3 regions of the Streptomyces sp. NPDC048415 genome follow, and region 3 is predicted to be linked to each of the others. Evidence: predicted binding sites of a transcription regulator. Region 3 holds the regulator's gene; each other region holds the start of a gene.
The links. Region 3 encodes HrcA, which represses chaperone genes, less so after heat shock. Its sites were predicted from a motif close to TTNGCACTCNGNNNNNCNGAGTGCNAA; they were not measured.
Positions count from the first base shown of each region.

Region 1: the regulator HrcA is predicted to act here: its motif matches at 1,780-1,806, upstream of groL (chaperonin GroEL).
Region 2: the regulator HrcA is predicted to act here: its motif matches at 1,560-1,586, upstream of groES (co-chaperone GroES).

Region 1 covers NZ_JBEZKJ010000129.1:10,914-15,180, reverse strand. Annotated here, with positions in the region: gene thrC (threonine synthase) at 1-714, shown strand, start outside; gene AB0D27_RS41315 (MoaD/ThiS family protein) at 711-986, shown strand; gene AB0D27_RS41310 (cold-shock protein) at 1,445-1,648, shown strand; gene groL (chaperonin GroEL) at 1,932-3,557, shown strand; gene AB0D27_RS41300 (NADH:flavin oxidoreductase) at 3,799-4,267, shown strand, end outside.
Region 2 covers NZ_JBEZKJ010000005.1:25,285-29,551, reverse strand. Annotated here, with positions in the region: gene groL (chaperonin GroEL) at 1-994, opposite strand, end outside; gene groES (co-chaperone GroES) at 1,107-1,415, opposite strand; gene AB0D27_RS05695 (polysaccharide deacetylase family protein) at 1,637-2,389, opposite strand; gene AB0D27_RS05690 (polysaccharide deacetylase family protein) at 2,386-3,342, opposite strand; gene AB0D27_RS05685 (methyltransferase domain-containing protein) at 3,433-4,267, shown strand, end outside.
Region 3 covers NZ_JBEZKJ010000021.1:69,196-73,462, forward strand. Annotated here, with positions in the region: gene hemW (radical SAM family heme chaperone HemW) at 1-293, shown strand, start outside; gene AB0D27_RS16660 (DUF3097 domain-containing protein) at 403-1,206, opposite strand; gene AB0D27_RS16665 (MBL fold metallo-hydrolase) at 1,307-2,044, opposite strand; gene hrcA (heat-inducible transcriptional repressor HrcA) at 2,225-3,241, shown strand; gene dnaJ (molecular chaperone DnaJ) at 3,242-4,267, shown strand, end outside.

The DNA of each region.
Region 1 (4,267 bases), on a different contig from region 3:
GTCGGCATCGAGGGCAATTACGACGACGTGAACCGCTTCTGCTCCGAGCTGATCGGCGACCCGGCCGGCGAGGGCTGGGGCTTCGTCAACGTCAACCTGCGCCCGTACTACGCGGAGGGCTCCAAGACCCTCGCGTACGAGATCTGCGAGCAGCTGGGGTGGAAGCTCCCGGACCAGCTCGTGGTGCCCATCGCCTCCGGCTCGCAGCTCACGAAGATCGACAAGGGTCTGCAGGAGCTGATCAAGCTCGGCCTCGTCGAGGACAAGCCCTACAAGATCTTCGGCGCGCAGGCCGAGGGCTGCTCGCCGGTGTCCGTCGCCTACAAGGCCGGGCACGACGTCGTACGGCCGCAGAAGCCGAACACCATCGCCAAGTCGCTCGCCATCGGCAACCCGGCCGATGGGCCGTACGTGCTCGACATCGCGCGCCGCACCGGCGGTGCCGTGGAGGATGTGAACGACGAGCAGATCGTCGACGCCATCAAGCTGCTCGCGCGGACCGAGGGCATCTTCGCCGAGACGGCGGGCGGTGTGACGGTCGGCGTGACGAAGAAGCTCATCGAGAACGGCGTCCTCGACCCGACCCTCACCACCGTCGTGCTGAACACCGGCGACGGCCTCAAGACTCTGGACGCGGTGGCCTCGGACACCGGCCTCACCGCGACCATCCGCCCGAACCTCGACTCCTTCCGAGAGGCTGGCCTCGCATCATGAGCGTCAACGTCCGCATCCCCACCATCCTGCGCACCTACACCGGCGGCAAGGCCGAGGTGAGCGCCGAGGGCACCACCCTCGCCGAGGTCATCTCCGACCTGGAGAAGAACCACACGGGTATCGCCGCCCGCGTCCTGGACGACCAGGGCAAGCTGCGCCGCTTCGTCAATGTGTACGTCAATGACGACGACGTGCGGTTCGAGCAGGGGCTGGAGACGGCGACGCCGAACGGCGCGGGCGTCTCGATCATCCCGGCCGTCGCCGGAGGCTGACCGTCACACACGGTGAGTCCGTTACCGAAGGTAATGCTCGTCACCCAGAGTTCATCGAATTGCCCCCTCCGTGAGAGAAGCGGAGGGGGCAATTCTGCTTGGTTGAGCACGGTACAGTTGGGGAACCTGCTTCGCTTTCTATGCCAGTTTTATGCCGGACGCATATGAGTCCTTGCCCGGCAGCAGACAAGAAGTAGCCAAAGTCCCCATCTTTTTAAGCCTTTCATGGCATTTATGGGGCCCGACTTGCCCTGAATCTTCGCGAATTCTCCGTATATTCCCGATCGGCCGTGCCCAGAATTCTCGTCCGATTGACCTGTTGCAGACGGCAGTTGGACAGATACATTCAGCCGCGGTCGACGCGTTCCGGCGCACACCCCCAATCGTTGGGGGGTGAGGTCTGACCCGGATCCGCGAAGTGCGGATCTGTGCAAGGGCCAGTAATAGGGGAGTTAGGCATGGCTCAGGGCACCGTCAAGTGGTTCAACGCGGAGAAGGGGTACGGCTTCATCGCGGTCGACGGTGGTGCGGACGTCTTCGTGCACTACAGCGCGATTCAGATGGACGGCTACCGCACCCTTGAAGAGGGTCAGCGAGTGGAGTTCGAGATCTCGCAGGGCCAGAAGGGTCCACAGGCGGACATGGTCAAGCTCGCCGTCTGATCCCGGCGCGAACGACCACCGACGCACTCACGCCGAGGGGCCCGCATCCCACCAGGGACGCGGGCCCCTCGTGCGTCTCCACTTGGCGAGAGGCGCTTGCACTCGCAGGTGTCGAGTGCTAATCATTGGCGTTAGCACTCTCCTAGTGAGAGTGACAGAACTTGGATCGTGCCAGTGAGGTCCGCAGACCTGTGGGGCAAGGAACCGCAGGGCTTGCAGGCCGTCCGTCGCGGGCGCGGGCGCGATCCGGAGCAATCCACCCCGTCCGGGAGGACCACTTCACATGGCCAAGATCATCGCGTTCGACGAGGAGGCACGGCGCGGTCTCGAGCGCGGGATGAACCAGCTCGCCGACGCCGTCAAGGTCACCCTTGGCCCCAAGGGCCGCAACGTCGTCCTCGAGAAGAAGTGGGGCGCCCCCACGATCACCAACGATGGTGTTTCCATCGCCAAGGAGATCGAGCTCGAGGACCCGTACGAGAAGATCGGCGCCGAGCTGGTCAAGGAGGTCGCGAAGAAGACGGACGACGTCGCCGGTGACGGCACGACGACCGCGACCGTCCTGGCCCAGGCGCTGGTCCGCGAAGGCCTTCGCAACGTAGCCGCCGGCGCCAACCCGATGGCTCTCAAGCGCGGTATCGAGAAGGCCGTCGAGGCCGTCTCCGGTGCCCTGCTCGAGCAGGCGAAGGATGTCGAGACCAAGGAGCAGATCGCTTCGACGGCCTCCATCTCCGCCGCCGACACCCAGATCGGCGAGCTCATCGCCGAGGCGATGGACAAGGTCGGCAAGGAAGGCGTCATCACCGTCGAGGAGTCCCAGACCTTCGGTCTGGAGCTGGAGCTCACCGAGGGTATGCGCTTCGACAAGGGCTACATCTCGGCGTACTTCGCCACCGACATGGAGCGTATGGAGGCCGTCCTCGACGACCCGTACATCCTGATCGCCAACTCGAAGATCAGCAACGTCAAGGACCTGCTGCCGCTCCTCGAGAAGGTCATGCAGTCCGGCAAGCCGCTGCTGATCATCGCCGAGGACGTCGAGGGCGAGGCCCTGTCGACCCTGGTCGTCAACAAGATCCGTGGCACCTTCAGGTCCGTCGCCGTCAAGGCCCCGGGCTTCGGTGACCGCCGCAAGGCCATGCTCGGCGACATCGCCATCCTCACGGGCGGCGAGGTCATCTCCGAGGAGGTCGGCCTCAAGCTGGAGAACGCGGGTCTGGACCTGCTGGGCCGCGCCCGCAAGGTCGTCATCACCAAGGACGAGACGACGATCGTCGACGGCGCGGGCTCGGCGGACCAGGTTGCCGGTCGCGTCAACCAGATCCGCGCCGAGATCGAGAACTCGGACTCGGACTACGACCGCGAGAAGCTCCAGGAGCGTCTGGCGAAGCTGGCCGGCGGCGTGGCCGTCATCAAGGCCGGTGCCGCCACCGAGGTCGAGCTCAAGGAGCGCAAGCACCGCATCGAGGACGCCGTTCGCAACGCGAAGGCGGCCGTCGAGGAGGGCATCGTCGCCGGTGGTGGCGTCGCGCTCATCCAGGCGTCTTCCGTCTTCGAGAAGCTGGACCTCGAGGGTGACGAGGCGACCGGCGCCAACGCCGTGCGGCTCGCCCTGGAGGCCCCGCTCAAGCAGATCGCCGTCAACGGTGGTCTCGAGGGTGGCGTCATCGTCGAGAAGGTGCGCAACCTGCCCGTCGGCCACGGCCTGAACGCCGCGACCGGTGAGTACGTCGACATGATCGCCGAAGGCATCATCGACCCGGCGAAGGTGACCCGCTCTGCCCTGCAGAACGCCGCCTCCATCGCCGCGCTGTTCCTCACCACCGAGGCCGTCATCGCCGACAAGCCGGAGAAGGCCGCCGCGGGCGGCGCTCCGGGCGGCATGCCGGGCGGTGACATGGACTTCTGATCGACCTCTGGTTGATCACTGTCCTTACGTTTCGAGGGCGGCCCCCCTTCTCTCAAGGGGTGCCGCCCTCGGGCGTTCGGGGCGTGGCCGGGATCACAGGAGCAGGCCTCAGGGCCGCGGAATGCCCTGGCGGGCGAGGCAGTTGACGTTGACGGACGGTTGATGCATGTGCACATACCGCCCGGAATGTCCTGACCCTCTCTGCTCGACGCCTGGTCGACCTCCCCGAGGAGCCCCCTACGTGACTGCCACCGCCTCCGCCTCCCGCGCGGCCGAGATCCTCTCCCGCCCCGTCTCCCTCAACGGCCTCACCGTCCCGAACCGGATCGTGATGGCGCCGATGACGAGGCAGTTCTCCCCGGGCGGCGTCCCCGGCGAGGACGTGGTCGGCTACTACTCCCGCCGTGCCGCCGCGGGCGTCGGTCTGATCGTCACCGAGGGCACGTACGTCGGCCACGAGTCGGCCGGGCAGAGCGACCGTGTCCCGCGCTTCCACGGCGAGGAGCAGCTCGCGGGCTGGGCGAAGGTCGCCGACGCCGTGCACGCGGCGGGCGGGAAGATCGTGCCGCAGCTGTGGCACATCGGCATGGTGCGCAAGGCGGGGGAACCGCCGTTCGCGGACGCGCCGGTGGTGGGCCCGTCGGGGATCGGCCTGGACGGAACGGCCGACGCGGGCAAGGCGATGACCCAGGCGGACCTGGACGACGTCA
Region 2 (4,267 bases), on a different contig from region 3:
TGGTGGTGTCGTCCTTGGTGACGGTCACGCGGCGGGCGCTGCCCAGCACGTCCAGACCGACCTGGTCGAGCTTGAGGCCGACCTCCTCGGCGATGACCTGACCACCGGTGAGGGTGGCGATGTCGCCGAGCATGGCCTTGCGACGGTCACCGAAGCCGGGGGCCTTCACCGCGACGGCGTTGAAGGTGCCGCGGATCTTGTTCACGACCAGGGTCGACAGGGCCTCGCCCTCGACGTCCTCGGCGATGATCAGCAGCGGCTTCGAGGCGTTGGACTGGATGACCTTCTCAAGGAGGGGCAGCAGGTCCTGGATCGAGGAGATCTTGCCCTGGTGGATGAGGATGTACGGGTCCTCCAGGACGGCCTCCATGCGCTCCTGGTCCGTCACGAAGTACGGCGACAGGTAGCCCTTGTCGAAAGCCATGCCCTCGGTGAAGTCCAGCTCAAGACCGAAGGTGTTGGACTCCTCGACGGTGATGACACCGTCCTTGCCGACCTTGTCCATCGCCTCGGCGATGAGCTCGCCGACCTGCGGGTCCTGGGCGGACAGACCGGCGACGGCGGCGATGTCGGACTTCTCGTCGATCGGGCGCGCGGTGGCGAGGAGCTCGTCCGAGACGGCCTTGACGGCCGCGTCGATGCCCTTCTTCAGCAGCGCCGGGGAGGCACCCGCGGCGACGTTGCGCAGGCCCTCGCGCACGAGCGCCTGGGCGAGCACGGTGGCGGTGGTCGTACCGTCACCCGCGATGTCGTTGGTCTTGGTCGCCACCTCCTTCACCAGCTGGGCGCCGAGGTTCTCGAACGGGTCGTCGACCTCGACCTCGCGGGCGATGGTGACACCGTCGTTGGTGATGGTGGGTGCGCCGAACTTCTTGTCGATGACGACGTTGCGGCCCTTGGGGCCGATCGTCACCTTCACCGTGTCGGCAAGCTTGTTGACGCCGCGCTCAAGGGCGCGACGGGCGTCCTCGTCGAACTTCAGGATCTTCGCCATGGGAGCGATTCAGCCCTCTCGGAAACTTTGGGAGAAACGAACTGCGCCCCCAGCGCCCGGCTTTTGAAGGTCGCGGGGGCCAGGGGCGCAGTTCACTGCAAAACTGGGTGAATTACTTCTCGATGATCGCGAGCACGTCGCGAGCCGAGAGGACGAGGTACTCCTCGCCGTTGTACTTCACCTCGGTGCCGCCGTACTTGCTGTACAGCACGACGTCGCCGACAGTGACGTCGAGCGGAAGACGGTTACCGTCCTCGAAGCGGCCCGGGCCCACGGCAAGGACGACGCCCTCCTGGGGCTTCTCCTTCGCGGTGTCCGGGATGACCAGGCCAGAGGCCGTGGTCTGCTCGGCGTCGAGCGGCTGGACCACAATGCGGTCCTCGAGCGGCTTGATGGCAACCTTGGAGCTGGCGGTCGTCACGATCCGACCTCCCCCTTCGGAGATCTCACGGGGTTAACTGTCTGAGGTGGCGACCAGGTCGATCCGTCGTCGCGGGTGCCGGACCTGCCCGTCGCTATTGGCACTCTCCAGGGGGGAGTGCCAGACCTGAGACTATGACTGCGATTAGCACTCGGTCAAGCGGAGTGCCAAAAGCGCGCGGCGCGCCGCCGGATCTCGAGTACGCCGGACGGGCCGAACAGCTACAGGTAGTCCTCCAAGCGGGCCGGTGCGAGGCCCTGGGTCTGCATGCGCCGGAGCAGGCGTGTCGTCGTCCGCGTGGGGTTCGGGCCGTCGGAGCCGAGCAGGATGTCGCCCGCGTGGAGGCGCCGTGGGCTGACCCGTCGCCCCAGAACGATGGCCGCGACCCCGCAGTCCGCTGCGGCGCGCAACGTGGTGGTGTCGTAGGAGCCGTACGGCGGACGGAGCAGCCGGGGCCGGAGGCCGAAGCGCCGCTTGAGCTTGTCCTGCTGGCCGCAGATCTCGGCGCGCTGGCCCGCGTACGGCAGGCCGCGCAGGGAGGCGTGGTCGAGAGTGTGGTTCTGGACGCTCGCGCCGACCGCGCGCAGTCGGGCGAAGTGTCCGTACCCCGGCCCGACGACACTGTCCGTGAGGAACATGCTGACGGGCAGCCGCAGTTCACGGACCATGTCGACGAACCGGGGATCCCGCTCGGCGCCGTCGTCGTAGGTCAGGAAGACCACCCTGTCGCGGGTGCGGACATGGTCCACGACGGGTGGCAGGCCCGGACCCTCGGTGCGCGCGGTGAACCGGGCGGGCGGTCTCGGCGCGCGGGCGAGCGGGGCGGCCAGCCCCCAGCGGCGGTACGCCGAGTCATGCGGCCGTACCCGCTGCGCCGCCTTCTTGCCCAGCCGCTCGATCGGGTCGACGGACTGGGCGCAGCCGGTCAGCAGCACGACGGCGAGCAGCCCGGCGACCAGCGCGCGCACCCTCACAGGTAGTCCTCCAGGCGCGCCACCGCGTACCCCTCGTCCGTCACCCTCTTCAGAAAGCGGCGGACCATGTCGGGCATGGTGCCCTTCCAGTCGTTGCGGCCCCGGAAGTGGGTGAGGACGATGTCGCCGGGGTGCAGGTCGCGGTCCCACTCGCGGTACTCCCAGTGGTCGACGAAGACTTCCTCGTCCCAGATGGGGGCGTACTTGATGCCGCAGGTCTTGGCGGCGCGCAGGGTGTCCTGGTTGTAGTTGCCGTACGGCGGCCGGAAGACCGTCGGGCGCTTGCCGAACTGCCTCCTCATCACGTTCTGCATGCCGCAGATCTCGTGCTTCTGCTCCTGGTACGACAGTCCGGGCAGGTAGGGGTGGTGCAGCGTGTGGTTGTTGAGGGTGACGCCCCGGTCGCGCATCTTGCGGAAGTACCCGTAGTTGTCGCTGATCAGGTAGTCGCTGAGGAAGGCGCTGTACGGGATCTTCAGGTCGCTCATCATCCGCAGGAACTTCGGGTCCTTCTCCTCACCGTCGTCGATGGTGAGGAAGACGACCTTGTCCTTGGTGGGGATGGTGGTGAAGACGGGCGGCAGCCCCAGCTCTTCCTGATCGTCCACCTCGAAGCCGGCGCGCGCGGTGATCAACGGCTTCTTCGCAGGCGGCGCCGGGGGTGTCAGGGGGGCCTCGGTCAGCCCCCAGCGCTTGGCCGCGGCGACGCGCCGGGCCTGCGCGAGGCCGAGCCGGGTGGCGTACGAGTCCAGGGCGCGGGCGGGGGGCGCGTGCAGCTTCGCCTGCTGACCGTGGGCCGGCGCCACGCCCTGCGAGCCGGCGTCGGCACAGCCGGAGACGAGGGCGGCGAGGGCGAGCGCGGCGACTCCCCCACGGAGGCCGGCGCCGTGCGCTCGTGCGCCGACACCGGCGCCTTTTGAACCATTTTTATACTTTTGTCGTACTGGTCGCATGGCGCCGGATACTCCCAGGTCATGTCCCGCTCGAGGCTCCGACACCGCCGTCGGAAGCGCACCGTCCACCGACTGGCCCACAATGGCCCGGTGAACGACGTCTCCTTCGCCTCCCTCCTCACCCCCGAGGGCCTCGCCCTGCTCGACGAGGTGCGCGGCACCGATCCGGCGCGGGAACTGGCCGTCGCCACCCGGCTGCGCCGCGAACACCCGGCCGAACTGGTCTCGGCGGCCCTCGGGCAGGCGCGGCTGCGGCAGCGGGCGGCGGCGAAGTTCGGCGCCGAGGACGCGGAGCGGATGTTCTTCACCCCGAACGGGGTCGAGCAGTCGACGCGGACGAGCGTGGCGGCGTACCGCGCGGAGCGGCTGCGCGCGCTGGGCGTCCGCTCCGTCGCCGACCTGTGCTGCGGCATCGGCGGCGACGCGATCGCGCTGGCCCGCGCCGGGATCCGCGTCCTCGCCGTCGACCGGGACCCGCTGACGGCGACGCTCGCGCGTGCGAACGCCGACGCGCTGGGCCTCGCGGACCTGATCGAGGTGCGCGAGGCGGATGTCACCGAGGTGGACCCGACGGCGTACGACGCGGTCTTCGTGGACCCGGGGCGGCGCGGCGGCCGTGGCCGGGTCTTCGACCCTGAGGCGTACTCGCCGCCGCTGTCCTGGGCGATCGGAGCTGCCGTGAAGGCTCCGCTCGCCGCCCTCAAGATCGCCCCCGGCATTCCCCACGAGGCCGTCCCCGCCGAGGCGGAGGCCGAGTGGATCTCGGACGGCGGGGATGTGAAGGAGGCCGTGCTGTGGTTCGGCACGGAGCCGGGGCTGGTGCGGGCCACGCTGCTGCCGGGCCCGCGCGAGCTGCGCGGACGGGGGCTACCGAACCCTCGAGTCCGGCCGCTGGGGCGGTACTTGTACGAACCCGACGGCGCCG
Region 3 (4,267 bases):
GGAACGTGAAGCATCCGGGGGCGTATGCGGGCGCGCTGGCCTCCGGCCGTTCCCCGGGGGCCGGGCGCGAGCTCCTCTCCGAGGAGGACCGCCGCGTGGAACGCATCCTCCTCGAGCTGCGGCTCCTGGAGGGCTGCCCCCTGTCCCTGCTCCGCCCGGACGGCCTCGCCGCCTCCCGCCGCGCCCTGTCCGACGGCCTCCTCGACCCCGCCCCGTACGAGGCGGGCCGCGCCGTTCTCACCCTCCGGGGGCGACTGCTCGCGGACGCGGTGGTCCGGGACCTGGTGGACTGAGGGTCTTCTCGCCCCCTCCGCCCCTACCCGTCCCGTACCTGGGGGGCTCCGGCCCCCCTTGTCGCGCTTCGCGCTCGTCCTCAAACGCCGGACGGGCTGAAAATCTCCCTCAGCCCGGCGCCGTGACGAAGTCGATCAGCTCCTCAACCCGGCCCAGGAGTTCCGGTTCCAGGTCCTTGTAGGAGTGGACGCGGGAGAGGATGTGCTGCCAGGCGGCGCCGGTGTTTTCCGGCCAGCGCAGGGACCGGCAGACGCCCGTTTTCCAGTCCTGGCCGTGGGGGACGCGGGGCCACGCCGGGATGCCTACGGAGGACGGTTTCACTGCCTCCCAGACGTCGATGTACGGGTGGCCGACGACCAGGGCGTGGTCGCTCGTGACCGAGGCGGCGATCCGGGACTCCTTCGTGCCGGGGACGAGGTGGTCGACCAGGACGCCGAGGCGGGCGTCCGGCCCCGGCGCGAAGTCCGCGACGATCGCGGGCAGGTCGTCGATGCCCTCCAAGTACTCCACGACGACGCCCTCGACGCGCAGATCGTCGCCCCAGACGCGTTCGACGAGTTCGGCGTCGTGGCGGCCCTCCACGTAGATGCGCCCGGCCCGCGCGACCCGGGCGCGCGCACCGGGGACCGCCACCGAGCCCGACGCCGTACGGGTGGGACGTACCGGACCGGCGGCCGGACGCACCAGCGTGACCACCTTGCCCTCCAGCAGGAAACCGCGTGGCTCCAGCGGGAACACCCGGTGCTTGCCGAAGCGGTCCTCCAGCGTCACCGTGCCCGCCTCGCAGCGGATCACCGCGCCGCAGAAGCCGGTGCCGGGCTCCTCGACCACCAGACCGGGGTCCGCGGGCACCTCCGGCACGGCCTTGGGCTTCTTCCACGGCGGGGTCAGATCCGGCGAGTACTGGCGCATTCGGATGACGATAGGAGAAGTCCGGCCGCCGTGTCCCGCGACCTCCTCTGACACGCCGTACGATCTTCCGCCCCGTGCCGTCGCCAGACCGTACGACCTTCTACGCCACCCCGAAGCGAGCCGCCAGCGCGTCCCGCTGGGCGCGGACGAACGCCGCGTTCACCGCCGCCCCGTGACCGGGCACGTACACCGCGTCCTGACCGCCCAGGTCGAGCAGCCGGTCCAGGGCAGCCGGCCAGTGCGAGGGGATCGCGTCGGGGCCCGCCTGAGGTTCGCCGGACTCCTCCACCAGGTCGCCGCAGAAGACGGTCTCCGGTGAGCCGGGCGGGCCGGGGACCAGGACCACCAGGTCATGGCCCGTGTGGCCGGGGCCGACGTTCGCCAGCAGGACCTGTACGCCGCCGCCCAGGTCGAGCGTCCACTCGCCGGACACGGAGTGGCGGGGAAGGACCAGGAGATCAGCCGCCTCGGCCGCCGCGTCCTGGTCGAGACCGTTGCGTACGGCGTCCGCACGCAGCTCCTCGCGCTCGTGCGCCAGGACCGCGTCCAGGCCGACCGCCCCGAACACCTCCACGCCCGCGAACGCCGCCGCGCCGAAGACATGGTCGAAGTGGGGGTGGGTGAGTGCGAGGTGCGTCACTCTGCGGTCCTCGCCGAGCAGCCGCCGCGCCTCGGAGCGCAGCCGCGCGCCCTCCGCGAGGCTCGAGCCCGCGTCGATCATCAGCGCCGCGCCCTCCCCGACCACGAGCCCGGCCGTGCAGTCCCAGACCGGAAGCCGGCGCCGTCCGACCCGGGGCGCCAGTCTTTCCCACCCCAGCTCTTCCCAAGTGACCCTCATACGGAGACGCTAGCGGCGAGGGCGTCGTCGGCACGACTTCGCAGGCTGCTGCCTGCCCGCCCTTGCCGGGGCCGTACCTCACCGCCGTACACTGGGCCGGGGGACGCTGGCACTCGCGCCCGCTGAGTGCCAGGCCGAAGGCCATGAAGACCACGACGCTGACTTCTGGAGGTGCGCGCGATGCTCAGTGAACGCAGGCTCGAGGTGCTGCGTGCCATCGTCCAGGACTACGTGGGCACCGAGGAGCCGGTCGGTTCCAAGGCGCTCACCGAGCGGCACCGGCTCGGCGTCTCACCGGCGACCGTGCGCAACGACATGGCGGTGCTGGAGGACGAGGGCTACATCGCCCAGCCGCACACCAGCGCCGGGCGCATCCCCACCGACAAGGGCTACCGGCTCTTCGTCGACAAGCTCGCGGGCGTCAAGCCGATGACCGCGCCCGAGCGGCGGGCGATCCAGAACTTCCTCGACGGCGCCGTCGACCTCGACGACGTCGTGGGGCGGACGGTCCGGCTGCTCGCGCAGCTGACGCGGCAGGTCGCTGTCGTGCAGTACCCCTCGCTGACCCGCTCGACGGTGCGGCATGTGGAGTTGCTGTCGCTCGCCCCCGCGCGCGTGATGCTCGTGCTGATCACGGACACCGGCCGGGTCGAGCAGCGCATGATCGACTGCCCGGCGCCGTTCGGCGAGACGTCGCTCGCGGATCTGCGGGCCCGGCTCAACAGCCGGGTCGCGGGCCGCCGTTTCGCGGACGTCCCGCAGCTGGTGCAGGACCTCTCCGACGCCTTCGAGGCGGAGGACCGGGGTACGGTCTCGACGGTGCTCTCCACCCTGCTGGAGACGCTCGTCGAGGAGACCGAGGAGCGGCTGATGATCGGCGGCACCGCCAATCTCACCCGCTTCGGACATGACTTCCCTCTCACTATCCGGCCGGTGCTCGAAGCACTGGAGGAGCAGGTCGTGCTCCTCAAGCTGCTGGGGGAGGCCGGAGATTCGAGCATGACCGTGCGAATCGGGCACGAGAACGCGTATGAGGGACTCAACTCCACGTCCGTGGTCTCGGTCGGCTACGGTTCGGGCGTCGAAGCAGTAGCGAAACTCGGCGTGGTCGGACCCACGCGCATGGATTACCCGGGAACGATGGGAGCGGTACGAGCGGTGGCACGGTACGTCGGACAGATCCTGGCGGAGTCCTAAGTGGCCACGGACTACTACGCCGTACTCGGCGTGCGCCGCGACGCGTCCCAGGACGAGATCAAGAAGGCGTTCCGGAGGCTCGCGCGCGAGCTGCATCCGGACGTCAATCCCGATCCGAAGACGCAGGAGCGCTTCAAGGAGATCAACGCCGCCTACGAGGTGTTGTCGGACCCGCAGAAGAAGCAGGTCTACGACCTCGGCGGCGACCCGCTGTCCCAGTCGGGCGGCGCGGGCGCGGGCGGCTTCGGCGCGGGCGGCTTCGGAAACTTCTCGGACATCATGGACGCCTTCTTCGGTACGGCGTCGCAGCGCGGGCCCCGCTCGCGTACGCGGCGCGGCCAGGACGCCATGATCCGGCTGGAGATCGAGCTGGACGAGGCTGCCTTCGGAACCACGAAGGACATCCAGGTCGACACGGCCGTCGTCTGCGCCACCTGCAACGGTGAGGGCGCGGCGCCGGGCACGTCGGCCCAGACATGTGACATGTGCCGCGGTCGCGGTGAGGTGTCGCAGGTCACCCGGTCCTTCCTGGGCCAGGTCATGACCTCCCGTCCCTGCCCGCAGTGCCAGGGCTTCGGCACCGTCGTCCCGACCCCGTGCCCGGAGTGCGCGGGCGACGGCCGGGTCCGCTCCCGTCGCACCCTGACGGTGAAGATCCCGGCCGGTGTCGACAACGGCACGCGGATCCAGCTCGCGGGCGAGGGTGAGGTCGGCCCCGGTGGCGGCCCCGCCGGTGACCTGTACGTGGAGATCCACGAGCTGCCGCACGCCGTGTTCCAGCGGCGTGGCGACGACCTGCACTGCACGGTCACCATTCCGATGACCGCGGCGACCCTCGGCACCAAGGTGCCGCTGGAGACGCTCGACGGTCTGGAGGAGGTCGACATCCGTCCGGGCACGCAGTCCGGGCAGTCGATCCCGCTGCACGGGCGTGGCGTCACGCATCTGCGGGGCGGTGGCCGGGGTGACCTCATCGTGCACGTCGAGGTCATGACCCCGACCAAGCTCGACCCCGAGCAGGAGCGG